One region of the Alloalcanivorax dieselolei B5 genome, then DNA from elsewhere that is predicted to be linked to it. Evidence: predicted binding sites of a transcription regulator. Region 1 holds the regulator's gene; each other region holds the start of a gene.
The links. Region 1 encodes FNR, which switches genes on or off when oxygen is low (the NO sensors DNR and NnrR bind a similar motif). Its sites were predicted from a motif close to TTGATNTANATCAA; they were not measured.
Positions count from the first base shown of each region.

Region 2: the regulator FNR is predicted to act here: its motif matches at 5,417-5,430, upstream of B5T_RS05495 (OmpW/AlkL family protein).
Region 3: the regulator FNR is predicted to act here: its motif matches at 4,330-4,343, upstream of paaG (2-(1,2-epoxy-1,2-dihydrophenyl)acetyl-CoA isomerase PaaG).
Region 4: the regulator FNR is predicted to act here: its motif matches at 4,851-4,864, upstream of nirK (copper-containing nitrite reductase).

Region 1 covers NC_018691.1:2,489,030-2,496,953, reverse strand. Annotated here, with positions in the region: gene hemN (oxygen-independent coproporphyrinogen III oxidase) at 1-1,298, shown strand, start outside; gene fnr (fumarate/nitrate reduction transcriptional regulator Fnr) at 1,381-2,094, shown strand; gene B5T_RS11215 (universal stress protein) at 2,091-3,008, shown strand; gene yaaA (peroxide stress protein YaaA) at 3,044-3,823, opposite strand; gene B5T_RS11205 (hypothetical protein) at 4,045-4,521, shown strand; gene B5T_RS11200 (MBL fold metallo-hydrolase) at 4,602-5,438, shown strand; gene corA (magnesium/cobalt transporter CorA) at 5,473-6,423, opposite strand; gene B5T_RS11190 (alpha-ketoglutarate-dependent dioxygenase AlkB family protein) at 6,520-7,161, shown strand; gene B5T_RS11185 (nucleoside recognition domain-containing protein) at 7,174-7,924, opposite strand, start outside.
Region 2 covers NC_018691.1:1,198,143-1,206,066, forward strand. Annotated here, with positions in the region: gene B5T_RS05465 (hypothetical protein) at 1-158, opposite strand, end outside; gene B5T_RS05470 (M14 family zinc carboxypeptidase) at 331-1,368, opposite strand; gene B5T_RS05475 (YiiX/YebB-like N1pC/P60 family cysteine hydrolase) at 1,505-2,269, shown strand; partial or broken gene B5T_RS22475 (methyltransferase family protein) at 2,247-2,606, opposite strand; gene B5T_RS05485 (PhoH family protein) at 2,851-4,302, shown strand; gene B5T_RS05490 (hypothetical protein) at 4,345-5,355, opposite strand; gene B5T_RS05495 (OmpW/AlkL family protein) at 5,589-6,263, shown strand; gene glpE (thiosulfate sulfurtransferase GlpE) at 6,324-6,644, opposite strand; gene rhlB (ATP-dependent RNA helicase RhlB) at 6,719-7,924, opposite strand, start outside.
Region 3 covers NC_018691.1:895,559-903,482, reverse strand. Annotated here, with positions in the region: gene B5T_RS04160 (sensor histidine kinase) at 1-1,489, shown strand, start outside; gene paaK (phenylacetate--CoA ligase PaaK) at 1,582-2,877, opposite strand; gene paaI (hydroxyphenylacetyl-CoA thioesterase PaaI) at 2,937-3,407, opposite strand; gene paaG (2-(1,2-epoxy-1,2-dihydrophenyl)acetyl-CoA isomerase PaaG) at 3,434-4,225, opposite strand; gene paaX (phenylacetic acid degradation operon negative regulatory protein PaaX) at 4,623-5,549, opposite strand; gene B5T_RS04135 (ABC transporter substrate-binding protein) at 5,862-7,019, shown strand; gene B5T_RS04130 (branched-chain amino acid ABC transporter permease) at 7,093-7,924, shown strand, end outside.
Region 4 covers NC_018691.1:1,404,141-1,412,064, forward strand. Annotated here, with positions in the region: gene B5T_RS06440 (aldo/keto reductase) at 1-659, shown strand, start outside; gene B5T_RS06445 (tellurite resistance TerB family protein) at 728-1,264, shown strand; gene B5T_RS06450 (sulfite exporter TauE/SafE family protein) at 1,275-2,066, opposite strand; gene B5T_RS06455 (AraC family transcriptional regulator) at 2,227-3,012, shown strand; gene B5T_RS06460 (DJ-1/PfpI family protein) at 3,023-3,715, opposite strand; gene B5T_RS06465 (GlxA family transcriptional regulator) at 3,795-4,748, shown strand; gene nirK (copper-containing nitrite reductase) at 5,011-6,006, shown strand; gene B5T_RS06475 (formylglycine-generating enzyme family protein) at 6,010-6,768, shown strand; gene B5T_RS06480 (SCO family protein) at 6,765-7,427, shown strand; gene azu (azurin) at 7,424-7,879, shown strand.

The DNA of each region.
Region 1 (7,924 bases):
CCCAGTTTCATGAGGAAGTCGGCGAGGAGGACTACCGGCGGGCCGCGGCCCGCGGTAATCAGGCCCGCCGTCCACTGTCGCTGTACTGCCATATCCCGTTCTGCGCCACGGTGTGCTACTACTGCGCCTGCAACCGGATCATCACCGGCAACCGGGCCAAGGCCGAGGATTATCTGACCTTCCTGAAGCAGGAGATCAAAGCCAAGGCGGCGCTGGTGGACCCGCAACGGCCCGTGGTGCAGATGCATTGGGGCGGCGGCACCCCCACCTACCTCAGTGACGCGCAGATGACCGAGCTGGTCTATGACCTGGCCCGTCATTTCAATCTGCTGGAAGATGATCGCGGCGAGTACGCCATCGAGGTCGATCCGCGCACGGTGGATCGCGCCCGTCTCGGGCTGCTGCGGGGGCTGGGTTTCAACCGGCTCAGTATCGGCATTCAGGATCTGGATCCGGTGGTGCAGAAAGCGGTTAACCGGGAGCAATCCCTCGAGCTGATCACCGAAGTATTCGAGGCCGCCCGGGATTTCGGTTTCCACTCCATCAATGCCGACATGATTTACGGTTTGCCCTGGCAGTCCGCCTCCAGCCTGGCCCGCTCCCTGGAACAGTTGCTGGCTTTACGCCCGGAGCGCATTTCACTTTACAACTACGCCCATATGCCGGCGCGCTTCAAGGTGCAGCGACAAATCCAGGAAACCGCGCTGCCCAGTCCGGAGGAAAAACTCGCCATGCTGAAACTGGCCGGCGAAACCCTGGAGGCGGCCGGCTACGTGCTGATCGGCATGGATCATTTTGCCCTGCCGGACGATCCCATGGCGGTGGCGCAGCGCAACGGCACCCTGCACCGCAATTTCCAAGGCTACTCGTTGCATGGCGACGCCGACCTTTTGGGCATGGGGATCAGCGCGATCAGCGCTTTTGATGATTTCTACGCGCAGAACGTCAAGGTTCTGAGCGACTGGCAGGAAGCCGTGCAAGAGGGGCGTATGCCGATCGAGCGGGGTTTCCTGCTCGATTGGGACGATCGCCTGCGCCGTGACGTGATCATGGGGCTGCTGTGCGACCTGCGGCTGGATCTGGTCGCCTTTCGACAGCGTTGGGAAGTGGATTTCGCCGATTATTTCAAGGACCAGCTGGCCGCGCTGGGCGAATTCGAGAAACTGGGGCTGATTGATATGGACGGCCCCGTGTTGAAGGTCACCGATACCGGGCGCCTGGTGGTGCGCGCTCTGGCGATGTTGTTTGACCGCTATGCCGGCACCCCGAACCCACAGCGATTCAGTCGCATTATTTAGCTCGCCGTCACCGATCCGGGAGACCATAATGTCTCAAGCCGTAATTGCACTACGCAGTGTATCCAATATGGAGGTACGCAGCATGCCTCGTCACGTTTCATGCAACGACTGTAGTCTCAGCCCCATTTGCCTGCCGTTGGCGGTGGCGCCTTCCCAGCTTGACGAACTGGATGGCATCATCCGCCGCGGCCGCCCTCTCAAGCGCGGAGAGCACCTGTTTCGCGCCGCCTCCCCGTTCGGAGCGGTTTACGCCGTGCGCTCCGGGGCCCTGAAGACCTATGTCCTCTCCGATGAGGGCGAGGAACAGGTTACCGGCTTCTACCTGCCGGGTGAGATCGTCGGCATGGACGGCATCAGCACCGCGCACCACGTTTCCAACGCCAAGGCATTGGAAACCGCCACGGTGTGCGAGATCCCCTTCCATCGCCTGGAGGATCTGTCGCAGCGCATCCCCTCCTTGCAGCATCACTTCTTCTCGCTGATGAGCAACGAGATCCGAGCCGACCGCGAACTGCACATGCTGTTGAGTAAGAAGAGCGCGGATGACAGAGTGGCTTCTCTACTGTTGTCCCTGGCCGCGCGTCAGCAGCGCCGGGGCTTGAGCAGCAGCCGCTTCCGTCTGCCCATGTCCCGCTACGACATCGCCAATTACCTGGGACTGGCGGTGGAAACAGTGAGCCGCATTTTCACCCGTTTTCAGCAGCAGGAGATGCTGCTGGTGGACGGCAGGGATGTGGAAATCATCGACCGGGAGGCGCTTTGCGGCAGCGGCAGACTACAAGTGGAGGCACCATGACTATTCCGACCGATGGCATTCTCGTTGTATTGGACCGCCACCTGAAGGCTCCGCAGCCGGCGTTGAAGAAAGGCCGGCTGCTGGCCGCGGCACTGGGCTGCCCTCTAGTGGTGACCGTCAATAGCGATTCGTCGGCCATGCGCCGTGCCGTGGGACTGGACCAGAAACGCCGGCAAGCAGCCGAACAGCAAATCCGTAACGCCTGGGAAAGGCGTATCCAGGACTTGCTGGCGGGTACCGAGGCCTCCGTGCATATCACCACGCACAAGGATCAGGATGAAGATCTGCGGCAGACGGTAATTGCCGCCAAACCACGCCTGGTGGTGGTTCATACCAGCGAGGAAGGCACTCTGCGGCGTCATCTGTTTACGCCACGGGACTGGCTGCTGATCCGCAGAGCGCCCTGTCCGGTGCTTTGCGTGCAGGACCGTCCCTGGAGCGAGCCGCCGGTGTTTACCGCGGCGATCGAGCCGGAGGAAGAAGACGAGAACGGCCTGGACGCCACCGTACTGGCCGCTGCCCGGGAATGGTCGGCGCCGCTGCAGGCGTCACTCAACGCCGTGCACGTGCTGGAACATCCGGACGAGACGTTGTTATTGGTGGCGGGAGAAGCGTTGCCTGAATACGCCGCCAGTGCCGAGAGCATTCGCAAGAGTCACCGCGACGCTCTGGACCGTTTCGCCGAGCGCCACGGTCTGCCGCTGGAGCGCACGGAAATGCTGGAAGGGCCAATCGCCGGCACCCTGGCCGACTACTGTGAAAATAACGGCTCCGATGTGCTGGTGGTGGGGACGGTGCGCCGCAACAAAGTGGAACGGCTGCTGCTGGGCGCCACCGCCGAATCCCTGCTGGTGCACGCCCGCAATGATGTGCTGGTGATCAAGCCCGAGGGCTTTGAGGCCGACTGGCAGTGAAATCGTGGCCCTTTTCTGTATGAAAAGGGCCACGATCAACCGCCCTGCTCGGCTCTTCGGAACACCGGTTTGGTGTCCGTGGAAGACGTTTTGTCATAGCGATACCCCGCCTCCCTGAATCGCTTCAGATCCTCGGGCTTTTCAAACCCCTTGCGCAATATCCAGGCCGCCATCATGCCGCGGGCTTTTTTGGCGTAGAAACTGATGACTTTATATTTGCCGTTCTTCTCATCCTGAAAGACCGGCTCGATGACCGGCCCCGGCAACAGTTTGGTTCGCACGGATTTGAAGTATTCATTGGAAGCAAGGTTCACCAGCACGTCAGTGCCCACGGCGCGCATGTCCTTGATCAGTTGCCGGGTAATGCGTTCATCCCAGAAGGCGTACAGGTCCTTGCCGGCCGGTGTGTCCAGTTTGGTGCCCATTTCCAGACGATACGGTTGCATCAGATCCAGCGGCCGCAGGACTCCGTAAAGACCGCTCAGCATGCGCAGCCGATGCTGTGCGGCGGCCAGGTCGTCCTTGCTGAACCGGCTTACATCCAGTCCGGTGTAAACATCCCCTTTGAAGGCGAAGAGTGCCGGACGGGCATTGTCCTTGTTGAAGGGGCGTTGCCACAGAGCGAAGCGCTCGACGTTGAGGTGGGCGATCTTGTCACTCACCCCCATCAGGCTGGACAGATCCGCCGGCGACAGTTTGCGGGCTCTTTCCACCAGTGTTTCACTGTCATCCAGCATGCGCGGTTGAGTGGCGCGCAGCGCCGGCAATGATGACTCGTAATCCAGGGTCTTGGCCGGCGAGACCACTATCAGCATGGGTTTTCCTCCGTGGCATGAAATCGTGAATACCGCCATCATGATGGTCTGGCAACCGCCATGCCGGGGCACGGCTCATGATTAAGCAGCCATAGATGGTAGCGCAAGCGGCCATAGTTTGGACCACTGAACGGCATAGGCAGGGCCGGTTCCAATCCGGGTGACGCCGGCGGACGAGGATCGCGGCGGCGCCGGGGAAACAAAACAGAAGGATAAAGAGCATGCGGTATTTGTTGGTTCTGGCGGTGGTGACCGCGGTGGTGGTGTTGCTCTGGGGCAGCTGGCAGGCCGGGCGGCGCCCTTTCTATCTGGTGCTCACCGGGGTCGGCGTGGCCAGCGCCGTGATGCTGATTTCCTTTCTGTTCACCGACCAGGAGCGTCTGGTATCCGGTGATCCCGCATCGATCACCGTTACTGTCACCGGTGTCAGTCAGATGGAGACCGGGGTGCGGGTAAGCGGCGAGATCAGCAACCGGGGGGAGCATGCCATCGCCCATGTGCTGCTGGACACGGTCGCCCTCTCCTGCCCACCGGCGAAAGCCTGCGAGACACTCCATGAAGAGCGGATTCCAGTGTCCATTCATGTGCCCGCCGGTGGCCGCTATCCCGTGGCGGTGGTGGCCGACCGCGACCGCGGCATGCAGACCCCGGACCGTTGGGAGTTGCGGGTCCGGGAAGTACAAGTGTACGGCGAATAGGCACGGTCGCCGTCATACCGGGGGGTTTGCAAGCCAGGACTAAATGGTCACAATGCGCTTCCCGAACCAATGGAGTTACCATGGCGGCGCTGATTCCCGGCCAGTCCACGGCCATCGCTACCAATGCCTGGCGTGTGCTGGGCCGTAACCCCGGCATGATGACCGGCCCCGGCACCAACAGCTATCTGGTGGGCGGCCGCGCCCTGACGGTGATTGATCCCGGCCCCACCGACCCGGAGCATACCCGGGCTCTGCTGGCCGCGGCCGAGGAACTGGGGCGACCGATCGAGCGCATTATCGTCACCCACACCCATCGCGATCATTCCCCCGGAGCCCATGACTTGGCCGCCGCCACCGGTGCCGTGCTGGAAGGCCCCTGGGTGCCGGACGATGGTTTGCAGGACACCACCTGGGAACCGGCCCGCGAGCTCAAGGACGGTGATACCGTGGACTGCGGCGGCCTGACCCTGGAGGTGATCGCCACACCCGGTCATGTCGGTAACCACCTGTGTTACCTGCTAAAGGAAGAGGCGCTGCTGTTCACCGGCGACCATCTGATTCAGGGGTCCACCGTGGTGATAGCCCCGCCTTCGGGCTCCATGAACGCCTATCTGTCTTCCCTGGACAAGCTGCGGCAATGGGATATCAAACGCATGGCTCCCGGGCATGGCGACGTCATTGACGAGCCGTTGGCGCTGGTGGATCACACCATCAACCACCGGCTGGAGCGGGAAAAGAAAGTCTTCGCCGCCCTCACCGGCGAGGCCACCAGCGTGCCGGACCTGGTGAAACGGGTTTACGACGATGTGCCTGAATTCCTGCACGGTGTGGCGTGTCTGTCACTCGAGGCGCATCTGATCAAGCTGCATGAAGATGGCCGCGCCCATCGCCAGGCTGACCTCTGGCGCCTTCCTTAAAGAACCTGCAGGGCAGGCTCCTACAATCCAGCAATTACAGCCAGCCCTTCCGTTTGAAGTACCAGTACGGGGCGAAACCCGACAGGAACATCAGCCCGATCACCGCCGGATAGCCCAATTCCCAGTTCAGTTCCGGCATCACCTGGAAGTTCATGCCATATATGCTGGCAATCATGGTCGGTGGCAGGAAGACCACGGCGGCAATGGAAAAGATCTTGATGATCTGGTTCTGTTCGATATTGATGAACCCCTGGGTGGAATCCATCAGGAAGTTGATCTTCTCGAACAAAAAAGTGGCGTGGGACATCAAGGTGTCCAGGTCATGCTGGATTTCCGAGCAGGTGCGGCGGCGCTCCTTGTCGGCCCGCACATAGCGCTGGATAAAGGAGATCGAACGCTGGGTATCCATCAGACACAGGCGGATTTTTCCGTTGCTGTCTTCCAGATGGGCCAGTTTCTCGATGCCGTCCTCCAGTTCCGCTTCCTCATCCTCCAGCACCAGATAACTGACATCCTCCAGGTCCCGATGGATGTCCTCCAGCGTATCGGCCAGATTCTCGGTCTTCTGCTCAAGAATGCTCAGCAGAATGTCCAGCGGCTCCAGGGCGCGCACCCAGCCGCGCCGGATACGCATGCGCATGAGCCGGAAATCCGGAGCGCGGGAATCCCTGAAGGTCAACAGCCGGCCCGGTTGCAACACAAACGCCACGGTCGAGGTGCGGTGGCGCCCCTCGCTCTGATGAACGAACAGGGAGTGCACGTGAAGACCATGCTCATCATGGAAGAAACGGGCGGAGGATTCGATCTCCTCCACATCGTCGGATTCCGGCAGCGCCTGGCGGAACAGGTGCTGTACCTCCTGCCGTTCTTCAGCGGTGGCGTCCACCAGGTCGATCCAACTGGCTTCCTTGGCGGTGTCCGGGGTCAGCCCCGCCACATCCCGCTCGCGGAGCACTCCGTCTTCAATATCGTAAACGTACAGCATGCTAGACTCCTGGCGACGGACCTTCCACTAAACTGCGCATAAGCATCATCCATGCGTACATAGATGGTCAAAGGCGCTTAGATAGAGCAGGTTGCGATGACTGTCAACCACACACTTTCCCGGCTCGACTCCCTGCCCCCTCCCCTTGAATTGGGTAGAGGGGCACGCATCTGGCTGATTGAGCGGCTTCTCGGCCCTTCTGCTTCGGCCCTGTTCCACACGCTTTGTAACGAACTCCCCTGGGAACAACCCCGTGTACAGGTGTTCGGCCGTTCTCATCCGGTGCCCCGGCTGGTCTGTTGGCTGGGTGACACCGGTGTCACTTACCGCTATTCCGGGCTCATTCACCGGGCCGGGGGTTGGCCCGACCGGCTGACGCCATTACGGCGCGCGGTGACCGCGCTGACCGGACTAACGCCCAACGGTGCTCTGGCCAATCTCTATCGGGATGGCGACGACACCATGGGCTGGCACCGGGATAATGAGCCGGAACTGGGACCGGCCCCCTGGATCCTGTCCTATAATCTCGGCGCCACCCGCGACTTCTGCCTGCGCCGCTACGGTGAGCACCGGCAAAGCCACCGGTTGCCGCTGTCCCACGACAGCCTGTTGATTATGTCTCCCCAGGTGCAGCGTTATTATGAACACGCCCTGCCCCGCCGTCGGCGGGTGCGCGAGTCCCGTCTCAATCTTACCTTCCGCCATATCGTCACCGCGGCGGCGGACGTTCCCGGCTAGCAAAGCAGGCGGTCAGCCGAAAAACAGGTAGCTGACCAGAATCGCGGTAACCAGTCCAGCGGCGTCGGCGGCCAGACCGCACCACAAGGCATAACGGAAGTTTCGCACTCCGACACTGCCAAAGTAGACGGCGAGAACGTAAAAAGTCGTCTCGGTGGAACCCTGCATCACCGCCGCCATGCGACCGGCCAGCGAATCCACGCCCTGTGTATGCATGACATCCAGCATGGCGGCGCGGGCACCGGATCCGCTTAATGGCTTCAGCAGGGCCACCGGCAAGGCGTCCACGAAACGGGTGTCCCAGCCAAGCCACAAGGCGGTATGCCGGATCGCCGAAAGCACCGCTTCGAGTACACCGCTGGCGCGCAGCATGGCGATGGCGGCCAGCATGGCGACCAGATACGGGATCAGCCTCACCGCCAGGGTAAAGCCTTCCTTGGCACCTTCGATAAAGGCGTCATAGCTGTCCACCCTGGCCCGCCAGGCCGCCACGAAAAAGGCGCCGATTACCGCCAGCAGCAGGCCGTTGCCGAGCAGGCTGGAAAGCCGCGCACTGGCGTCCGCCGGTACCCACCATACCGCCAGCCCGAGCAAACCAAGCAACGCCAGCCAGCCGCCGGCGACCGCGAGCAGTATCGGATCCCGCAGCCGTATGCCCTGCAGACGGGCGGTCAGGGCCACGCCGACAAACGTGGAAGCGGTGGTTGCCATCAGCATGGGCAAATAGATGTCGGCGGGGTCGGCCGCGCCCTGCTGGGTGCGG
Region 2 (7,924 bases), 1.3 Mb from region 1:
GACTGAAAGCCCTTGCCCGGTACGCACACCACTGGCTGGGCGGCGATGTTGTCGCTGGAGAAAGTGACGGTGGCGACGTCCCCGTCAGTGGGCGCCGTGTAGCTGAGCATCTGGCAGCCGGTGAGCAGAAGCGCGGGAAGGGGAAGCAAGTATTTCATGGTGGGTCCTCATGACAAATAGGGGCGAAGCCGTCAGGCGAATATAAAGCGTGCCCAAAATGATGCAAAACCAGGGCCACTTTGGCGCACGTTGGAAAGACGGGTCTGACGTCCGACCTCCTGTTTAAAGCGTCCGACGGCAGGCCCGGTTCCTGACCTTTTGACGTTCGGATCACCCGAACCAGTGCTTCATCGCCTGCCGGGTCAGGTTTTCCCTTGCTTCTCCGCGTGGCAGCCAGTTGCCGGCGTTCACCGCCATGGCCACCAGGAATTCGAATAGCGGCAAATGCTGACGCAGCACCCGGTTGTGGCGATGGCCGATGATCGGGTTGAACAGGCCGAAAAAATCCAATAGCTGCCGGGGGTTTTTCCGTACCCACAGCCAGGACCCCATTTCCAGGGTGAACGGCAGGAACAACCGGTCCGGGTGTTGCTCCCGGGCTTCGTCGTAGAGGTAGTCCCACAGATCGCCGTGGGTGGTGTAGTTCACCGATTGCGGTTCAATCAGATAAGGGTGGTGGTACGGGTAGGTGTGCTCGAGGATCTGTTTGAGACGGTACACCTCGGCGAGGTGCGCAATGGGTTTCTGGCTGCGGGCGTAGCAGCACCAGATGCGGTCGCGGCGGCCAAAACCGCTGTGGCAGTCCAGGCTGATCGATACCGGAGCGTTCATCAGGCGCTGCCGTACCGTGTTCACCAGCGCCTGCGCCTCGGTTTCCATGGGCACGCCGGCACGCCCCCGATACCAGGGCAGGTGACGGCTCAGGCGCTGGCCGCCGGCGAGGAAGGGCACCTTGCCTTCGGCATCCACCGGCGCGTTGCGCATCAAATCGACGCCATTGGGATTGCTGCGGGTACGCCGCCAGATACCGCCGGGGTTGATCATCGGCATGAACACCAGCCGCACCCGTTCCAGCCGCCGGTGCAATTGATCATCCCATTGCAGTCGATGGATCAGACTGTGCAACCACGACAACAGCACCTGGGAGCCGATCCGTTCGACGCCGTGCACGCCGCCAAAGAAGCCGACCACCGGGGCACCGGGGGAACGGCTGCCCATCTCCAGCACCCGCAATGGCAGCGTGATATCGCCCATCTGGATGGTGTCCACGTCATGCACACGCAGGTGCCGTTCACCCAGTCGGATCAGCGACTCCAGGTGTAACCATTCGGGCAGGTGGCGTTGAAATTGATACAGGCGTTGTTCCATCGGCGCGCGTCAGTGGGTGACGGTCGGCGCCCGTCAAAGTAGGCGCACAGGGCAGGATGACGGATTCCGGTTAAGGTTTCATGACGATTCCGGCGCAGCGTTTTTGTCATGGAACTGCGATGTAACTGTCAGTGTAGTGTCATCCGCGCTGGCCACTCTGCCCTTGACGCTGGCGGCGGGAATCACCGTGATGCAGAGCCTCGACAACTTCGCCTTGAACCTGGAAACCGGGGATGTGCTGTTGTTCGCCGGACGAGGGGTCACCAGTACCGTGATTCGTTGGTTCACCCGCAGCCCCTGGAGTCATGTGGGCATGGTGGTGCGCCTGCCGGAAGTGGCGGAGCCGCTGGTGCTGGAATCCACCGGTCTGAGTGAATCGGCGGACTGGATGCTGGGACACCCGGTGATGGGCGTGGCGCTGGTGCCGCTGTCACGCAAGATCGCGGAATACCCGGGTGATGTGGCGGTTAGGCGTCGTGAAGGGCCGCCGCTGACATCGCTCCAGCAGCGATTGATGCAGCGGCTGGTGCGGCGGTTGCTGCACCGGCCCTACAAGAACTACCTGCTGTGTAATTTCTATGACGCCCTGAGCGGCTTTTCCGGACGCCGCCGCCGCTCCGGCTGGTTCTGTTCGGAGCTGGTGGCGGAGTGCTACCGGCGGCTCGGCTGGCTGCCGGAAACGGTTTGCCCTCACCGCTTCGTTCCCGGTCATTTCGGCTCCCGGCGGCTGAGTCTCACCGCCGGCCGGCTATTGCCGGCGCAGTGGCTGAAGCGGCTCAAATCCAGCGCCGCACCCGCTGCCGATAGCGCTGCCACTGATCCCCGAACTGTTGCTCGTGAAACGCTTCTTCCGCGGCGATCACGTGGTGATGCATCACCCACAGAATCGGCGGCAGCATGATCAGCATGCCGGGACTGGAAAGACTGAGAGCACAGCCCAGATGAAGCAAGGCAAAGGCCAGATAAATGGGATTGCGGGTCAGGCGGAAAACGCCGCCGGTGATCAATTCCCGTGCCGCGCGATGTGGCAAAACCGTGGTGCGGTGTCGATAAAACTGCACTATCGCGCCGGCCAGCAACAGCACCGCGAACAACGCCAGCGCCGTGGCCAGTGCGTACTGGCCAGGCCATGCCGGCAGGGTCCAGTTCAGTGCCTGGTCCAGGCCATAGCCCACCAGCAAACCACCCAGATGCAGCAGAGGAGGGGGAATGCGAACCTCGGGATGTTCCAATGCCATGTTCAGAGGCCTATCGTTGTCAGTGAAGAAAAGCTGGGTTATGGTAATTCACATCCCGCCATTGCGGGAGTGATCGCGATCCGCTGGAACAACTGTTGTTGAAGCTCGGCGAACAGCACTGCCGGTAAAGCAATCGGCGGCGGGCGCGAACGTCACTTGTGAAAGCCATATGTGAATGGCACTTGTGAGCGTCACTTGTGAAACGGTCCGTCGCCATGTCCTGCAACCTTGAAAGGGGAAACGCATGGAAGATCGCGCGGCCACCTTGCACAGCGTAACCGCAGCATCCCAATCCCGCCTCCACCACGAACCGGAACAGCGCCCGAAAGCCTACGTACTGGACACCAACGTCCTGATCCACGATCCCAACTCTCTGATGAACTTCGAAGAGCACCGGGTGGTCATTCCGATGACCGTGCTGGAGGAACTGGATCGCCTGAAAACCGGGAAATCCCACACCGCCGCGGATTGCCGCGCCGCTATTCGTTTGATCGACAGGGTTATCGGCAAGGCGTCGCCGTCGGAAGTGGAAGCGGGGATTCCTATCCAACGGGGGGAGAATCACCACCAAGGAACGCTGACCGTTCTGATGCCACAGAGCGGACTGACGCCGCCATGCCTTCCCGAACATCTGAACGACAACCGGATCATCAATGACGTGGTGGCGATGATCGCCGCCGATCCCGATCGCCACTACGTGCTGGTCACCAAGGATATCAACATGCGCCTCAAGGCGCGGGCCTGTGGTATCGACTCCGAGGATTACCACAACGACCAGCTGGTTTCCGATATCCGCCAGCTCAATCAGGGCTATTTCATGGTGGAGGGATCGTTCTGGGACCGGGTCGACGCGGTGGAGACCGAACAGCACGGCGCGGAAACCCTGCACCGTTTGTCGCACGGTCTGCTGGCCGGTGACATTCTTGGCGAGGAGGTGTATCCGAATCAGTTCATTCTCGATGAGCAGGGCTTCGTCGGCCGGATCATGTCGGTGGAGGCGGGCGTGGCGACCTTGCGCCACTACAGCGAACAGACGCTGATGGACCAGCAGGCCTGGGGACTGAGACCGATGAACATACAGCAGGCGGTGGCGTTGCACCTGCTGCTGGATCCGGACGTTCATCTGGTGACGCTGACCGGCGCGGCCGGTTCCGGCAAAACCATTCTGGCGTTGGCCGCCGCCATTGAAATGACGGTGGAGCAGAAACGCTTCAATAAAATCATCGCCACCCGTTCGACGCCGCCGCTGGCGGAAGAGCACGGTTTTCTGCCCGGCACCGAGGAAGAAAAGATGGATCCGTGGCTGGGCGCGATCAATGACAATATCGAAGCGTTGCACCTGAACGATGAGAACCCCTCCGGCAGCATCCAGTACGTCAAGGAGAAGGCCAACATCCAGTTCAAGGCGATGAATTACATTCGCGGCCGCAGCTTCCAGAAATCACTGATCCTGATCGATGAAAGCCAGAACCTGACGCCGCACCAGATGAAGGCGATCATCACTCGGGCCGGTGAAGGATCGAAGGTGGTGTGCCTGGGTAACCTGGCGCAGATCGATACGCCGTATTTGTCGCCCACCAGTTCCGGTCTCACCTATATGACCGAGCGCTTCAAACACTTCATTCATGGCGGCTCGGTGCAACTCAATGGCGTGCCGAGGTCGTTGCTGGCGGAGTACGCGGAAACCTGGTTGTAAATGGAAAGGGTCGGACGTCTGGCGCCGGACGTCCGACCTTCCTCACTCCTGCAGCGCCTGACCCAGCACCGACAAGCACGCCTCGCTCTGATAGAAATCCCCCAGCGCCAGTTCTGCCCAGGCGCTCAATACGCCTTGTTCCTTCAATACCCCGGCGCCACGCGCCAACGCCGGCGCCAGCGTGTCGCGGCGCGCTGCCGTATCGGTGTGCATGGCCTGGAGCAGTGCGGGCAGACTCCATGCCATCAAGCCCTCGATCGCCGCGCGAATGCCTTCCATTACCAGCCGCCGGCTGTAGTCCAGCGCGGCGACATGATCGGACAACAAGACTCCCTGGCGCACCAGGCCCGGCAACGCGTCATCCGGCACATCACGCAGTAGCGCCGCCGGCTTCATCGGGGCGATACGGCCATAGGCATCGCGGGCCAGCTCGGCAATGCGATCGTTGCTCAGCTCCCGGTTCAACCACTGTTCACCGGTCTTGAGCGTGGCACGAATATTCTGTCTCAGGTAGGAACGAATCGGCTCTTCCAATCCGCCCATGGCCCGGCCCACGCTTTTGCGGCCCAGCTTCATCATGCTGCTGACGCCGGGCAGCTTGGCCAGGGCATTCTCTTCCAGCAGGAAGTTCTTGATGCCGGTATAGAGCATTTCGCTGACCATCTGACTGATCAGCGGATGATTCAGCACCGCATGAATGGTCCGCTCACGCAGGCTCCGCAGGCGCAGCAGTTGTTCCAGCAGGGCTTCGAACTGGCCTTCATCGAGCAACTCGCCGAAGGTCACCGGATCCTGGCGGGCGCTGTTCAACAGGGCATGGGCCACGGATTCGATCACCGGCTGCAGCCCTTCCGCGGTGGCCACATGCGCCAGCCAGTCATCCACTACCTGACCGAGCACTTCGGCGTCCACCAGCGCCCCCAGCGGCTGGTCCGCCAGTATCGTCACGCCCTGGTCCAGCAGGCCGTGCCAGTAATCCGGCTCGCACAGACGTTGGCAGACGTGTTCCACATGAGCTTGCTGTAACGCTTCAGCCAGTTCTTTTCGCTTCATTGTTATCGGTTCCGCTGTGTCCGTTTTGCTTGTTCCGCCGGCTACCGAATCCTTCTGGATCTTGATCCACGACAAGAGACGGTGCCCGCCGGCCCGGTGTAATACCACAGAACCCTGGCGATGCCGAGGGTTCGTGTCCAGGCCCGCGCGGTCGGGACGACACTATCGTTGGTGTGGAATCGTCGATGTGAAATCGTCGGTGCGGACATGATGAGCCAAGAAGGGAGCTAAACATGCAACTATGGGGACGTGGCGCCTTGGCGCTGGCGCTAATCGGCAGTGTGGGTCTGGCCCAGGGGTACGAGGCCGGAGATATCTTGGTGCGCGCTGGTGCGGCCACGGTGTCGCCCCGCGTGGACAGTGACGCTTTCTCGGTGGCGCCGTTGACTGGCGCCAAGGTGGACGTGAACAACGACACCCAGTTCGGGTTCACGGTCGCCTACATGATCAACTCACGTTTTGGCGTCGAGCTGCTGGCGGCCACTCCGTTCAAACATGATCTCTATGTGGAAGGCGCGGGGTTGGGCCGTACCGATATCGGCGATACCAAGCACCTGCCGCCAACCCTGATGGCGCAGTACTACCTGCCGGAGCTGGGTCCGGTGCGTCCCTATGTGGGGCTCGGCGTCAACTACACCTACTTCTTTGATGAGAACATCCATGATGGCGTGGTCAGTCCGCTGATCGGGGGCGCCAACGCCGATGTGTCGCTGTCCAACTCGGTGGGCTGGGCCGCTCAGGTGGGGGTGGATCTGGCCATGGGTGACACCTGGTTCGTCAACCTCTCCGCCTGGCGGGTGGATATCGATACCGAGGCGCGCCTCAAAGTGAACGGTTCCACCGTGGATAAAATCGATGTGGAACTGGATCCGCTGGTATGGATGGTCGGTATTGGCCGGGCGTTCTGAAGCCCGCTGGTTATGTCGGGGTATACCATGCCGGGGCGCTCAGCCCCGGCCTTGCCGTTGTCAGCCTTCTTCCTCGACCCGGTCCGGGTAGGCCTGGCGCCAGTGCTCGAAGCCGCCGTCCAGACTCACCGCCCGGGTGAAGCCTTTTTCCGTCAGAAAATCACAGGCCGACTGGCTGGAATGGCCATGGTAACAATAGACCACCAAGGCCTGGTCACGGGAGGTGGTGGCCAGAAAATCGTCCAGACTGGCCTGGGTCAGCGGCACGGCGCCGGGAATACGCGCCATGGCGTGGCTGCCCGGGTCCCGCACATCGATAAACAACGCCTCTCCGCTGTCCAGAGTTTCCCGGCCTTGTTCCGGTGAGATTCGCTGGGCCATGACGCCTCCCTTGTTGCGTTGCGTTGCGTTGAGCTGCGTTGCGTTTGCCGTTCTTTCCGCTTACCCGGAATGGTTCAGGCCTGGCGCTGGTCTTCCAGTAGTGGCGCCGGCGGATGCTCGCAGGGCAATTTCATGCCGATGGCTTCTTCCAGTTGCGGCAGCAGGAAGGCATCGTCCTCGCAGGCGAAACTGATCGACACGCCGCTGGCCCCGGCGCGGCCGGTACGGCCGATGCGATGGACGTAATCCTCGGGATCTTCCGGCAGATTGAAGTTCACCACATGGGAGACGCCGTCGATGTGGATGCCCCGTCCGGCCACGTCGGTGGCGATCAATACCCGAAGGTCGCCGGCGCGGAAGCGCTCCAGGGTCTTCATGCGCTGATTCTGCGGCACGTCACCGGAAATCAGCGACACTTTCAGGCCCTTTTTCACCAGCCGGTCGTTGAGCCGGCGGGTAATGTCCCGGCGGTTGGCGAACACGATCACCTTTTCCATGTTTTCGCTGATGATCAGGTTGTACAACAGATTGAATTTGTCTTCCGTGGCGGTGATATAGACCTTTTGCTCCACGGTTTCCGTGGTCACCTGGGCCGGCTCGATTTCCACCGTCACCGGGTCCTCGGTCCAGCGCTGGGCCAGCGCCATGACGTCCTCATTGAAGGTGGCGGAGAACAGCAGAGTTTGGCGGTGGCGATTCGGCGGCGTCATCCGCACGATGCGTTTGACGTCGGGAATGAAGCCCATGTCCAGCATCCGGTCGGCTTCGTCCAGGACCAGCGATTCCACCCGGTCCAGCCACAGATCACGGCGTTTGGCGAAATCCAGCAGACGGCCGGGGGTGGCCACAAGGATGTCGATCAGGCGGGTTTGCAGGCGTTCCTGCTGACGGTTGAAGTTCATGCCGCCAACCACACTCATCACCTGCAGGTCGGTATAACGGGCCAACTGCAGGGCATCTTTCTCGATCTGCATCGCCAGTTCCCGCGTCGGCGCGACGATCAGAGCGCGCGGTTCACCGGCGTAGCGGGGCACCGTCAGAGGGTGACGCAACAAGTCGTTGATGACCGTGATCAGGAACGCGGCGGTTTTGCCGGTGCCGGTCTGGGCTCGCCCGATGGCATCCGCGCCGGCCAGAGTGTGGCGCAGGACCTCCGCCTGGATCGGCGTGCAATACTGGAAGCCTGTTTCGGCGATGCCGCGCATCAAAGGCAGTTCCAGATCGAAGTCATGAAAACGGACCTCGCCCTCTTTCTCCGGTACCTGGAACTGGTCCAGATC
Region 3 (7,924 bases), 1.6 Mb from region 1:
CATCTTCTTTCTGGTTTTCGCCGTTGTCCTTCAGCAAACGAATGAGAATCTTCAGATTTTTGATCTGCCCTTGCACAGCTACTATCTTCCCCTGCTTCTTTACTATCCGCTGGGCACGGCGCTCGTTTTTCTGCAATGGCGGGGGGCGCGGAACAACCCCACGGACCGAGCCGCATTACGCTGGTTTTTCCTTTCAATTCTTATCGCCATGGGGGCTGGTCTGGTGGTTTATTTTCTACCCGTTGTACTCAAGACACCGCCAATCGCGAACCCCTCCACTATGGTCGGACTGGTGGTAACACTTTACTTGGGTTTCGCCTTGGGGATTCTTCGTTACCGTCTTTTCCATCTGGAACGCTGGTGGTTCACCGCATGGGCCTGGTTTCTCGGCGGACTCACCGTCGTCCTTGTGGATATTCTGGTGGTCACCTCCTTCGGCCTGAGCCACGCGCACGCCCTGGCGTTCTCTGTCATCGCGGTGGGCTGGATCTATTTTCCCGTTCGGCAATGGCTTTGGCGGCGGCTCGCCGCTTCATCCGAAGTCAATATGGAGCGCCACATCCCCGCCTTCGTGGAAGCCCTGTATACCAGCCCCGACGACCGCACTTCACCTCTTTGGCAGGACCTGCTTCGACAGGTATTCCAGCCCCTCTCACTGGACCGCATCGACGACACCATTGAACAAGCACGCCTGGCCGGCAACGGCGCCCGCCTGCTTGTTCCCGCACTGGGCGATGCCTCGGGGGGCATAAGTCTGCTCTACGGTCAAGGCGGCCGCCGACTCTACTGTACCCGGGACAAAGAGATAGCCCAGGCATTGATTTCCACCGCGGTACGGATCAACAACGTAAGACGGGCCCGGGAGGCCGGCGCCAACCAGGAGCGCCAGCGGATCATGCGGGATCTGCACGATGATGTTGGTGGCCGGCTTCTGACCTTGATTCACAAGGCCCCGAATGAACGCAACGAAAGGTTGGCACGTAGCGCTCTGTCAGCGCTACGAGAGGCAATCTATGCTCTCGACCATAAACGCCGCTATGGTCTCCAGGAGTTGTTCGAGGACTGGCATGGCGACCTTCGTGAACGGCTGGCACCGGAGTTCGACCTGAGCTGGTCGATATCGGGAGACTTGGATGACATCTACCTATCGCCGCGTCATTACATTAACCTGCGCCGGGTTCTGGACGAGGCGATCACCAATGCTCTCAAGCATGGCGCGCCAACACAGCTCACTTTCCAGGCCGAGTTGAATCAGCGGGGCGAGCTGCTTTTGATTCTCCGCAATGAGTTCGACAGCTCCCATTTTACCCAGGGGCAGGACGGACTCCCCGGACGCGGCCTGAGCAACATGCGAACACGCATTCTGGAGCTCAATGGCGAGTTATCACTGTACTGTCTGACAGGCGCCCCTTACGAATTTTGTATGGAAGCACGGATCCCCCTGCCCCAACAAAGCACCGCTGACGAACACTCTGTCGCCCCAGGATAAGGTGTCCGATAGAGCTTGCTTTTCGGATGGGAGCGATTCGAAATGCAACCACCAGCAACTTCGACGGGAACCCCGCTCCGCGTCCAACACCGCTACTTCGGCCGTCGATCAAAAACATGTCTGGCCTTGCCTTCGGAACGCGCCAGCGAGCCGGTATCGGCCACCTCCACCTTGGTACTGATACCGATGTGGGTTTTCACCCGCTGCTGCAGTGCTTTGGCCACGTCGGTGGATTCGGCACCAGACTCCGGTTTGCGTTCGACCCGTACCGTCACGCAGTCCAGATTGCCTTCCTTTTCCACATGAATTTCATAGTGCGGAGCCAGATCCTCGATCTTCAGAATCTGCTCCTCCACCTGGGTGGGGAAGACATTCACGCCGCGGATAATCAGCATATCGTCGCTGCGGCCGGTGATCTTGTCGATGCGGCGCATGGGCCGGGCCTGGCCAGGCAACAGCCGGGTCAGGTCGCGAGTCCGGTAACGGACGATCGGCAGTGCTTCCTTGGTCAGGGAGGTGAAAACCAGTTCGCCGTACTCGCCGTCCGGCACCACTTCTCCGGTTTCCGGGTTGATGATTTCCGGGTAGAAATGGTCCTCCCAAATGGTCGGGCCATCCTTGGTTTCGATGCATTCCATGCCCACACCCGGCCCCATCACTTCGGACAAACCGTAGATGTCCAGTGCGCTGATGCCGAGACGGCTCTCCAACTCCTCGCGCATGGTCTGGGTCCACGGCTCGGCACCGAAGATACCCAGCCGCAGGCTGGACTCGCGCGGGTTCATGCCCTGCCGCTCCATTTCATCGGCGATGTTGAGCATGTAGGACGGTGTCACCATGATGATGTCCGGCTCGAAATCACGGATCAACTGCACCTGCTTCTCGGTCTGGCCACCGGACATGGGAATCACCGTGCAACCAAGACGCTCGGCGCCGTAATGCGCGCCCAGACCACCGGTGAAAAGGCCGTAGCCATAGGCCACGTGCACCTTGTCGCCGGCATGGCCTCCGGCGGCACGGATGGAACGCGCCATCACATCCGCCCAGTTATTGATGTCGTTTTGGGTATAGGCCACCACCGTGGGTTTTCCGGTGGTGCCGCTGGAAGCATGCACCCGCACCACTTCCCGCATGGGCGTGGCGAGCATGCCAAACGGATAGTTGTCGCGCAGATCCGATTTGGTGGTGAACGGAAAGTGACGCAGGTCGTCCAGCGATTTCAGATCATAAGGATGAACACCGATGTCATCGAACGCCTTCCGATAGAACGCCACATTGTTGTAGGCATGCGTGAGACTCCAACGAAGACGCTCCACTTGCAATCGCTTGAGCTCATCCACGCTGACCCGCTCCACCGGATCGAAACGATTCTCCAGGTTGAATGGCATGTTCATGCTCCGCTTCTCGTTATTCTGTCATTGAGTCTGTCTGCGTTGCCTAGAGCCGCTTATGCCTGGCTCTCTTCATCATGAATCACCGGCCCGCGAACGCGGTAGGATTTGCCGCGAAACAAGGCCACCAACTGGCCGTCACCGCCGGTGACACGCACGTCGTAAACACCGGTTCGCCCTTTACGGGTCAACTCCCGCGCTTCCGCGGTAAGCACATCACCAGGCAATCCCGGCGACACATACTCAATGGAACAACCGGAGGCCACGGTGGCTTCGTTATAGGTGTTACAGGCAAAGGCGAAGGCGGAATCCGCCAGGGCGAAAATAAAGCCACCATGACAGGAGCCGTGCCCCTGGATCATGTCATCACGCACCGGCATGCATAGTACGGCGCATCCCGGAGAAACCGTTTTCAGCGTCATGCCCAGTTCGCGGGTAGCGGTATCCCGCTGGTACATGGACTCGGCACAACGCCGTGCCAAAGCAACACTGTCCAGCGCCGCGGTGGCGGTATTCGGATCGGCCATGCAAATCTCCAGATGGGAGGACAGCCTTAGCGGCCTTTGAATTCAGGTGCGCGCTTTTCCATGAACGCGGCGACGCCTTCGCGGTAATCCTCGGTACGGCCCGCTTCACGCTGCAGGTCCCGCTCCACGTCGAGCTGCGTATCCAGATCGTTGTCAAAGCTTTGGTTCAATGCCTGTTTGATCAAAGCAAGACCCCGGGTCGGCTGAGCGGCCAGATGGCGAGCCAGGTCCGTGGCGGTGGAGCGCAGCGCGTCGTCATCCACGCACTGCCAGATCAAACCCCAGGCGGCGGCCTGCTCGGCGGTCAGTTTGTCACCCAGCATGGACAGCCCCTTGGCGCGGGCCATTCCCACCAGGCGCGGCAGCTGCCAGGTGCCACCGGAGTCCGGCACCAGACCGATCTTGCAGAAGGCTTGAGTGAAACTGGCGGAGCGGGCGGCGATGACCAGGTCGCAGGCCAGGGCGATGTTGGCGCCGGCACCGGCGGCGACCCCATTGACCGCCGCGATCACCGGCATCGGCAAACGCTGCAGGGTGCGAATCAATGGGTTGTACCAGGTTTCAATGGAAGAACCCAGGTCGGGCGCTTCGGCGCCGGGCACCACGCTCCTGTCGGACAGATCCTGGCCGGCACAGAAACCGCGTCCGTTACCCGTGATCAGCAGGGCTCGTACGCTGTCGTCCCGCTCCACCATGGACAGGGCTTCCCGTACTTCCTGGTGCATCTGCTCATTGAAACTGTTCAGACGTTCCGGACGATTCAGCGCCAGGGTGGCGACGCCGTCCTCCAGATCAAACGCAATGGTGGCGAACTCCATAATCCGGTCCTGCCTTTTTCTTGGTATCGATGATCAGACCTGCCGGACAGTGATCCGCCGAGCAGTTCCGACGCCAAACTATGGTTGGAAAGCATAGCCCAGACATGACACAAGTCAAAACGCCAAATCCATATTTGTGTATCGAATTAGAAGAACAGAATAAGAACAAGATCCGGAATAAGGCGTTTTTTTCTTTTAATTTCAGCAAGATAAGCTCAAAGCCTAGGTCATTCCCTTTGTGCTACCAAAATTCCCACAAGAAAACTCAATAAGGAATCAGGGCGGCCCGGGAAGCCCGCTGTAGGAGCTTGCCCTGCAAGCGAATGTCCTGGGCCCGAAAGCACAATTCGCTTACAGGGCAAGCTCCCACAGCGGCCTTGTAACCACCAGCGTTTAGTCAGTCGAGCCCGCCAAAACGCTGATAGAAACCATCCCCCGGCTCGGGCAACGGCCCTTCCGCGGTTTCCGTGCGCTCGCTCATCCAGGCCTCCGCGCCACGGTAAGTGAGGCGGTAGAGATTACGGCAAAGCTGGCGCGCGGCGCGGCCTTCCCAGTCCGAAGGTAATAATTCTTCCGGCAATAGCGGATCACGCAACAGCAGTTTTCGGTATTCGTGAATCAGCAGCGTGCGCGCCAGAAAGCACTCCATCGGCGGTGGCGTCTCCAGCTTGCTCATTTCCTGCCAGAGCGGCCGAAACTGATCAAGAAATTCCCGGTACCCTTCCGAGAGCTGCTCCAGATTCCAGGCATCCCTCACCTGCAAACGCAACGGCCGTGACGCATAACTGTCCTGGGCCCGGGTCTCGAAGATGATGGTGTCTTCCAGCGCATTCTGTTCCTGGAGCGTGGCGTTCAGTTCGGCCCGGTCCACCATCGGGTGGGCCACCATGCCCGGCGTCAAACCGCCAAACCCCATCCATTCCAGTTCCTGGCGCACATCGCGACGGGCGTCCGGATCCAGCTGGTTGAGGATGACCAGCGTCCAGGCGCCGTCCCAGGTCGGCTGCACACCGGAATAAACGCGCTTGAAAGCCTTCTCGAAACGGCGGCGGCCGGCGGCGGTGAGTCCATAGTAGCTGCGGCGCCCCACTTTCTCCGCGATAAGCCAGCCCTCCCGGGTCAAACGGAACACCGAGGTGCGCACCAGACGCTGATTGATGCCCATGGGTTCAAGCAGATCGATCAGGCTGCCCAACCACACCGCGCCGCCCCTGGGTACAATGGCGTCACCGAACAGGGTAATGATCAGAGAACCGGTACGCAGCGGCCGGCGCTGCTGAAAACGTTCGATCAAGCGTTCCAATTGCTCGCATTGCAAATCCACTGGGCGATCTTCCTATCTCCGGGCCCTTTCCGGGGCGTCCAAATCAGCGTGATACCGGCCTTTCCGGCGGCGCGACATGCTACCAAACCCTCCTGTCCGGAGACATAAAAGGCCAATGAATAGCACCATAAAACAGCCACTTGGGCCAATATAGCAACTTTTATGACACATTAAATTTGATCTTGACTTGAAATTCGTATCGCTTTATACCTGAAAAAACAAGGACGCTGATGGACGTCCCGCGCCACCGGGCTCCGGCAAGGCGCATAAAAACAAAAGTCCCTCCGGGGGCATACGCAGATAGGTGTGATAATGAAAACAATGCTGAAGAACCTAGCCGTGGGCGCCGTGGCGGCGCTGGGCCTGGCCTCCTTGTCCCCGGTCGCGAAGGCGGAAGACCCCATTCGCATCGGATCCTTCCTCTCCGTCACCGGCCCGGCCGCGTTTCTCGGCGACCCGGAACTGAAAACCCTGGAACTGTATGTACACCAGCTGAACGAAAACGGCGGCCTGTTGGGCCGTGAAGTCCAGCTGGTTCATTATGACGACTCCGGTGACGCCTCCAAAGCCCGCACCTTCGTCACCCGGCTGCTGCGGCAGGACAAAGTCGATCTCATCATCGGTGGCAGCACCACCGGCGCCACCATGGCGGCGGTGCCGGTGATCGAACAGGCGCGGGTGCCGTTCATCTCTCTGGCCGGCGCGGAAACCATCTCCACCCCGGTGAAGAAATGGGTGTTCAAGATGCCGCAATCCGATCGTCAGGCCGCCCGCCGCGTACTCACTGACATGAAGGAACGCGGTCTCACCCGGATCGGTCTGATCTCCGGCACCGGCGGCTTCGGCGCCTCCGGACGTAACGTGACCCTGGAGGAAGCCAAAGCCATGGGGATCGAGGTGGTGGCCGACGAGACCTATAACCCGAAGGATACCGACGTCACCGCTCAGCTCACTCGCATCCGCAATACCGATGGCGTGCAGGCGGTACTCAACTTCGACTTCGGCCAGGGCCCGGCCATTGTCACCAAGAACTACAAGCAACTGGGCATCGAACTGCCGTTTTACCAATCCCACGGCGTCGCTTCCGACAGCTTCCTGAAACTGGCCGGCGATGCCGCCAAAGGCCTGCGCCTGCCCGCCACCGCCTTGCTGGTGGCCGATACCATCCCCGACAGCGATCCCCAGCATGGCGTGGTCACCGGCTACAAAAAAGCCTATGAGGACCGTTACAACAGTTCGGTGTCGACCTTTGGCGGCTACGCTTACGACGGCTTCCAACTGGCGGTGCAAGCGATCAAACAAGCTGGCTCCACCGATCCGGCGAAAGTGCGCGACGCTCTGGAAAGCATCCAGGGCTATGTCGGAGTCACCGGCACCTACAACCTGAGCGCCAAGGACCACATGGGGCTGTCCTATGATTCCTTCCGCATTCTGGAAGTGAAGGACGGCCACTGGACGCTGGTGGAGTAATCCACCCGCCGGGCGCCATGGACGGCACCCCGGATGCTTGCTCTCACCGCCCTCTTTCCAGGCAGGACCGAACATGTTCAGCGAGTTTTTTCAGTTCACGTTCTCGGGGATCACCCTGGGCGCCATTTATGCCTTGGTGGCACTGGGTTTCACCCTGATCTACAACGCCAGCCACGTGATCAATTTCGCCCAGGGCGAATTCCTGATGATCGGTGGCATGGGCACAGTGGTACTGGTGGGAGCCGGCCTGCCGTTGCCGGCGGCCATGGTGGGCGCTCTGGTGCTGGCCACGGTGGCGGGCATTTTACTGCACCGCCTGGCCATCGCTCCGGCGCGGGACGCCGACGTGGTGACGTTGATCATCATCACCATCGGCGCTTCGATCTTCCTGCGGGGGCTGGCTCAGTTTTTCTGGGGCAAGGAGTATCATGCCCTGCCCCGCTTCAGTGCCACCGAGTCCCTTTCCATCGGCGGTGCCACCCTGTTGACGCAAAGCCTGTGGATCCTAAGTATCGCCGTGGTGCTGGTGGTGGCATTGGCGGTGTTCTTCAGCCGCAGCAAACTGGGTAAAGCAATTCTCGCCACCTCCATGAACAAGGACGCCGCCCGGCTCGCCGGCATCAAGACCCAGGTCATCCTGGGTGTGGCCTTTGGTATTTCCGCACTGCTCGGCGCCGCCGCTGGCCTGATCGTCACCCCGATCACTTTCACCGCCTATGACGTCGGCATCATGCTGGGGCTGAAAGGCTTCGTCGCCGCCGCCATCGGTGGCTTGGGCAGTAGCACCGGCGCGGTGGTCGGCGGTCTGTTATTGGGCTTGAGCGAAGCCTATACCGCCGGCTATATCTCCTCCGATTACAAGGACGCGGTGCCGTTCGTGATCATCCTCGCCATCTTGTTTTTCC
Region 4 (7,924 bases), 1.1 Mb from region 1:
TGCGGGAAATCGACAATAGTCTGAGACGGCTGGGCACCGATTATGTGGATCTGTATCAGATCCATCGCTGGGATTATCACACCCCCATCGAGGAAACCATGGAAGCGCTGCACGATGTGGTGAAAGCCGGCAAGGCCCGCTACATCGGCGCGTCGTCCATGTATGTCTGGCAGTTCGCCAAGGCGGTGTTTACCTCGCGTCAGCACGGCTGGACCGAGTTCGTCAGCATGCAAAACCACCTCAACCTTCTGTACCGCGAGGAAGAGCGGGAAATGCTGCCGTTTTGCGCCGACCAGGGCATCGGCGTGCTGCCGTGGAGCCCGCTGGCGCGAGGGCGTCTGGCGCGCGAGCCGGATCAGGACAGCGATCGGCAGCGTACCGATGAGTTTGGCAAGGGGCTCTACGTGCAAATGGCGGAAGCGGACCGCCGCGTGATCGAGGCAGTGGGCGAGGTGGCCATGGCCCGCGGCGTACCGCGCGCGCAGGTGGCGCTGGCCTGGCTGCTGCATCAATCTCCGGTGACCGCGCCGATTGTCGGTGCCAGCAAGCCGGCGCAATTGGAGGATGCGGTCAGTGCTTTGTCCCTGGAGCTGTCCAGGGAAGAGATCGCTGCCTTGGAGCAGGCGTACATCCCTCATGATGTGGTGGGGTTCAGCTGAGCCTGATGGGCAAAACCCCGTTATAATCAGCGGCGCCGATGACATCATGGAGACAGGGAGGTACGGGCATGCATATTGTATTGGGTTTGCTGGGGACGCTGGTCACGATTCTGTGGCTGCTTTATCGCCTGGCGGAGATGGGGATCGATCTGGGCGGACTGAATCCCTGGGCCTGGCGCCGTCGCCGCCAGTGGCGCGGTCGCAGCCAGGGCAACCCGATTTATGCTCTGGAAAGTCCCCTGGAAGTGACGGCGTTGTTAATGACCGCCGCCGCTAAACTGGATGGCGACATGAGCGGTGAGGAAAAGCGAACCCTGTTGACGCTGTTCCGGGAGACCTTCCACCTGTCCGAGGCCGAGGCCTCGGATCTGTTGACCGCGTGCGTGCATTTGTTTGGTAAGGGCGAGGAAATCCGGGATAACCTGGCGGCGGTGGTGCGGCCCTGTCTTGACCGGTTTTCGCCGGAGCAGGCCGAGTCGGCACTGAACCTGGTGGAACGGATCACCCGGGTGGAGGGGAACCCGTCGCAGCGGCAACGGGATCTGCTCGAACAGCTGGCGCCGCTACTTCAGCCGGCCCCCGCGAAAAAGGGGCAATGGCAGTAGTCTTCACGGGTTACGGCCACAGACTGACGAGCAGCATCAACAGTAGAAGCAGCAGGTAGGCCCGGGCGTGCAGCCGGTCATTAATCGCCGGGATGCAGTGTCTCGCGAACAGCATCCCGGCGACGCCCGCGATCACCAGGGCACCCAGAACCCTGGTGTTGACGTATCCCAGATATTCCGCACCAAGCGACTGGTCTTGTCCCAGCCACGCGTACATCACCGTGCCGACGATGGCCACCGGCATTGATAACGGGTTGGCGGTGCTGACGCAGTACTTCATGTCATGGCCATGCCGGCGTAACAGCGGAACCGTCATGACACTACCGCCAACGCCAAGCAGCGTGGAGATGGCGCCGATCAGCGGGCCGCCGACCCAGCGGGTCGTGAGGCCTATCCGGCGGGGCTTGGATTTACCCAGGAACCCCTTGCGCAGCAGGCCATCCAGCAGCGTCCCCGCCAGATAAACACTGAACAGTATGCGTAATATCGAATCGTCGAGAAGATCGGCCAGGCCGGCACCCAGCACGGCGCCCATGCCGATGGGAAGAAGGAGTGGGGTCAGGGCCTCTCTAAGCAGATATCCCCGGCGCCAATTGGTGTAAGTGGCATAGCCGGCGTTCAGGATCATCACCGCCGTGGACGTGGCCACGGCCACGCGCATGCCATTGCCGTCGCCAACGCTGGTGGCGTTGACGAAATGATAGACGAAGGGGACCACCACAAAGCCGCCGCCGAAGCCGAACAGCAAAGTGGTGATGCCGGTGGCGAAGCCGGCCACGGCAATGACGATAATGTAGTCCATGATAGTCGGGTCCCATTGTGCCTGGATTGTTTTCGGAGTCGAAAGCATACGTCGCTGCTGCCGAGCCGGTATCATCGATCCGGCCAACCCTGATCGTGTTTCGGCCAGGGTGAGGCAGGATGGGCATAGCGGCCTGGGCACAGAGGCTTGGAAGAGGGCGATGCGAAACATCCCTATCGACGACATTGACGATACGCCGCGCCCCTTGGTGGCGATCCGCACCGATTATGCCGATGGGCAGGTGTTGCCCTGGCACCGCCATCGCCGGGTGCAATTGCTCTACGGCGCTACGGGTGTGATGCACGTTGCCACGGGGGCGGGGAACTGGGTGGTGCCGCCCGGGCAGGCGGTGTGGATCCCGGCCGAGGAAGCGCATCAAGTGCGCATGCTGGGGGTGAGCACGCACAGCCTTTATCTGGAACCCGACGCGGTGATCAGACCGCCGCCGATGTGCCAGGTGGTGAAAGTGTCGCCGTTGCTGCGTCAGCTGTTGGCGGAAGCGGTACAGTTACCTTTGTTGTATGACCTGGATGGCAGGGACGGCACCTTGGCGGGTCTGGTTTTCCATGAGCTGGCGCGGCTGTCGTCTTTGCCGTTCCATATTCCGTTGCCCGAGGATGAGCGCTTGCAGAAGGTCTGCCGCGCGTTCCTGGATGAGCCGGATATTCACGCTCGTATCGAACACTGGCTGCCGCGTCTGGCCATGAGCGAACGCACTTTCAGCCGCCTGTTCAAACAGCAAACCGGCCTGTCGTTTCTGCGTTGGAAACAGCAGGCTTGCGTGGTGCTGGCGCTGGAGCGTTTGACCGCAGGGGAATCGATCACCCGCATTGCCCTTGAATACGGCTACGACAGCCCGGCGTCGTTCTCCACCATGTTTCGGCGGCGGCTCGGCCAGCCGCCCTCCCATTACCGCCCCGACCGCCCACGGCATCGCCTGGATTGAGGTGGTCGCCTCAGTTGTCTTGCGATAGACGCCGCGCCGCCCGGCGGGTGGCTTCCCAGCGTGCCGGCATGGCCGCGGCCATGGCGTCATTGACTTTATCCAGTATCGGCGCCGGCGCGGTTTCCGGGCGGCCCGCGTTGAAGGGGGGCTGTGGCGCGTACTCCAGTCCGAGCTGAATTGCCTGGGCGACATCGGCGCCGGCCAGTTCCTCGATCACGGTGAGCGCGAAATCAATACCCGCGGTCACCCCGCCACCGGTGATCAGATTGCCGTCGCGCACCACTCGTTCCGGATCGGCGATGGCGCCGAGTTCACCGAGCATATCCCGCCAGGCCCAATGGCAGGCGGCCCGCTTGCCTTCCAGCAGGCCGGCGGCGCCGAGAATCAGGGAGCCGGTGCACACAGAGGTCAGATAACGGGCACTGGCGGCCAACCGTTTGAGTTCCGACAGATAGGCCGGGTCCTCCATCACCGCCACGCAGCCCAGGCCGCCGGGTACACACAGCACATCACAGTGGGGGATATCGGTGAGTGCCGCCAGCTCGGCGAATACCAGACCGTCGGCGTGCACCGGATCACCGTGCAGAGAAGCCACCTGGATCCGGGCACCCGGCAGCCGCGCGAAGAACATATGCGGGCCGGTGAAATCCAGATGGGTGACATCATCGTAAACGGCGAACACGATATTCAAAGTTTGCGTCATGGTGGGTCTCCTGCTTGACGCCTTCAGATTAGGGGAGCAAGGTGGTGGCGCCAATGACCAGTTTCCCTCGATTTCCGTCATGCATCGAATTGCCTTCTATGTGTTCCCCGACTTCCAGTTGCTGGATCTCAGCGGCCCGCTGGCGGCCTTTCAGAGGCTGGATCAGCTGGCCCCGGAGCAGGCCTACGATCTACGCGTGCTTTCCCGCCAGGGCGGCGGCGTGCGCAGCACCGCCGGTATCACCATAGACACCCTCAAACCCGGTCGTGCGATGCTGGATACGCTGATTGTGGTCGGTGGCAGGGGGGCTCACCGGTTAGCCGAACAGCGCGAAGAACGGGACACTGTCCGGCGTCTGGCGCGGCGAGCCAACCGGGTCGCCAGTGTCTGTACCGGTGCGGTGATCCTGGCGGCGGTGGGACTTTTGGACGGGCGCCGCGTGACCACGCATTGGCGTTATGCCGCTCAACTGCAACGGCACTATCCGGCATTGAAGGTGGAAGGTGACCGCATCTACATCCGTGATGGCCATATCTGGACTTCCGCGGGCATCACCGCCGGTATCGATCTGGCGCTGGCCATGATCGAGCAGGATCTGGGGTTGGAATTGTCGCGCGCGGCCGCCCGGGAGCTGGTGGTACAGCAACGGCGCTCCGGAGATCAGTCGCAGTTTTCCGAGGCGCTGGCGCTGGAGCCTGAATCCGATCGCGTTCGCATGGCGCTGGACTTTGCCCGTGCCCATCTGCATGAACCGTTGCCGGTGGAACGTCTGGCCGAGGCGGCTTGTTTGGGAACGCGCCAGTTCAGCCGGTTGTTCCGTGCCGAAACCGGGGAGACCCCGGCGCGGGCAGTGGAACGGCTGCGGGTGGAAGCGGCCCGGCACCGGGTGGAAGCCGGCCACGAGCCCATCGAGCGGATTGCCGCCATGTTCGGATTCAATGATCCGGAACGAATGCGCCGCGCCTTCGTTCGCCGGTTCGGGCATCCTCCGCAGGCGCTGCGGCGCCAGGCCCGCCGGGACACTCGACGCTGAGGATCCTGCTCCCTCCTCCTTCGTGTTCCACCGCCATCATTATTGATTCAGATCACTGATCATTCCGGTTTGTCACCGCCATGTGTTGGTGCGGTTCACTCATTGATACCGGTCAAAACATAAAGATTCATTTTAAATGCATATTTAATCCAGACCGCGACGTAGAGCCCGATAACCAAAGTGAGGGTCGGCCATGAAATCTGGATTAACATCACATACCGTACTGAAGCAGCTCGCCGGGGGGATCGCTCTGGCACTTCTCTTGAATGGGTGCACAACCGGCAAGGCAACAGCCGAAGCACCGCTTCCGGTGGAGCAGGCTCAATTAACGGCACCGCCGCTGGTGCCACCACCGATTTCCCGCAAAGGTCCCGCCAAGGTGGTGGTGGACCTGGAAATGGTGGAACAGGAAATGCGCCTTTCCGATGGCGTTACCTACGAGTTCTGGACCTTCGGCGGCACGGTGCCCGGCAGCTTCATCCGGATCCGTGAGGGTGACACCGTTGAGTTCCACCTCAAGAACCGCCATGACTCCCATGTGGCGCACAACATTGATCTGCACGCGGTCACCGGAACTGGCGGTGGCGCGGAAGCCACCTTCACCCTGCCGGGCCACAAAACGCAGTTCACCTTCCAAGCCCTGAACCCCGGTCTGTACGTCTATCACTGCGCCATGGCGCCGGTGGGAATGCATATCGCCAACGGTATGTACGGCCTGATTCTGGTGGAGCCGGAGGAGGGATTGCCACCGGTGGATCGTGAGTACTACGTCATGCAAGGCGACTTCTACACCGAGGGCGACCATGGCGCACCGGGTCTGCAACCGTTCAGTCTGGAAAAGGCGGTGGACGAGCACCCCACCTACGTGGTCTTCAATGGCAGCGAAGGGGCGTTGACCGGGGAAGGGGCGCTGACCGCCAACGCCGGGGATAAGGTCCGTCTGTTTGTCGGCAACGGTGGCCCCAACCTGGTATCCAGTTTCCACGTGATTGGCGAGATCTTCGATCGCGTCTTCTACGAAGGGGGCAGCAAGTATCAGGAGAACGTGCAAACCACGCTGATCCCGGCGGGGGGAGCCGCCATGGTCGAGTTCACCACCGAGGTCCCGGGTAACTTCATTCTGGTCGATCACAGTATCTTCCGCACTTTCAACAAAGGCGCGCTGGGCATTCTCAGTGTGGACGGAGAGATGAAACCGGAGATCTACACCGGCCAGCAGTTCAGTGGGGAATACCCTGAAGCCGAGGGTGGGAGATAGAGGATGAAAGGGAAGGGGAGCTGGATTCCGTTGCTGTGTGTACTGAGCACGGCGGTGCTGGCGAACGAGTACGTGCCATTGCCCGGCGGCCCCTTCCACTCCAGTTTACGGTTTGGCAACGGCGGTGATAAGGGCGTCGTCGCCGGGTATCAGCTGATGTCAAAACCGGTGCGTGAAGTGGAATTTCTGGCTTTTGTCGAGACGCACCCGCAATGGCGCCGGGACCGGATTCCCGGTCTGTTCGCCGACGCCGGCTACCTGTCTCACTGGGAAAGTCCGCTGGCTCCACACCCCGGCACTCTGAATTTCCCGGTGACCCGGGTGAGCTGGTTCGCCGCGGACGCCTACTGCCGTGCCCGGGGCGCGCGGTTGCCGACCTGGCTGGAGTGGGAATTCGCTGCCGCCGCCGATGCCCACCAGACGGATGCCCGTGATGATGCCGATCGCCGCCGCCGGATCCTGACCGTGGGCACCCCCGGGGCTCACCGTGCCGCCGGAGAGAGCGAGCCAAATGTGTATGGCGTGCATGACCTTCATGGGCTGGTCTGGGAATGGCCCTGGGACCACGCCGGCATGATGGCCGCCGCCGATAACCGCAACGTCGATACCGAAAGCCCGCTACGGTACTGCGGTGGCAGTGCGCTGGCCTTCTCCGATCGCCGTGATTATGCGGTGATCAAACGAGTGGCCTTGCTGTCGGCACTGTCCGCCCGGACCACCTTATTCAACCTCGGCTTTCGTTGTGCCAAGGAGCTACCATGAAAGCGAATCGTGAAGAAAATACGCAATCCCGCTCCGCTGTGAGCAGACCCTGGGACTTCCTGAGTGTGCTGTTGCCCTTGCTGGTGTTGACGATGCTGATACCTCAGGCGGTGCGTGGCGAGCAAAGTCTGCCCGGCGACTCCGTCTACGCACTGTCTGCGACGTTGGAAAATGAGCTAGGGAAGGCATTGCAGTGGCGTGATCTGCGTGGAGAACCCCGCCTTGTTTCGATGGTGTACACCCGCTGCCGAATGAGCTGTCCGCTGATCATTCACCAGGGCATGAGCGTGCAACAGCGGCTCCTGGAAGAGGGGGCGGCGGCTCCCCGGCTACTGATCATTTCCATGGATCCGGACCATGACACGCCTGAAGTGCTGGCGGAAACCATGACCCGTTATCGTCTGTCGCCGCAACGGGCGACCTTTTTGCGGCCCCGGGATCACCAGGAGCGAACCATAGCCGCGCTGCTGGATATCCGCTTCCGTCAACGTGACGACGGCGGCTTTGATCACACCAATGCCTGGCTGCTGTTGGACGCCGATGGCCGCATCGTGGCACGTACCGAGAAAATGGCCGGCGTCCCGGATCCGGCCTTCGTCCGTGAGGTCGAGGCGGTCATGGCATCCCATCACTCTCAAGCTCAAGGAGATCACCGATGAACACTGCTTTTTACACTACTGTCGGCTTGCTGATCTGGGGGCTGTCCTCTCTGGCACAGGCCGCCGATAACTGCCAGGTTACCCTGCATGGCGACGACAATATGCGCTTTGACCAATCCGAGATCACGGTGTCCTCCCAATGTGAAGCCGTGACCATTGAATTGGTGCACAGCGGCAAGCTCGGCGCGAACGTCATGGGCCACAACGTGGTGGTGACGCTGACCGGAGACTTCAAGGACGTGGCGAAAGCCGGAATGAAGGCCGGGCCGGAGAACGGTTATGTGCCGGCTGACGATGACCGCGTCATCGGCGCCAGTGACATGATCGGGGGTGGGCAATCCACCTCGCTGACCATTACCGGGAATCGTTTGAGAGCGGCAGAGGACTATACCTTCTTCTGCAGCTTCCCCGGCCATTGGACGATGATGAAAGGGAAACTGGTGGTGAACTAACCGTTACCCTGGAATTCAAGTCGAATGCTGATACCCTGTCCGGAA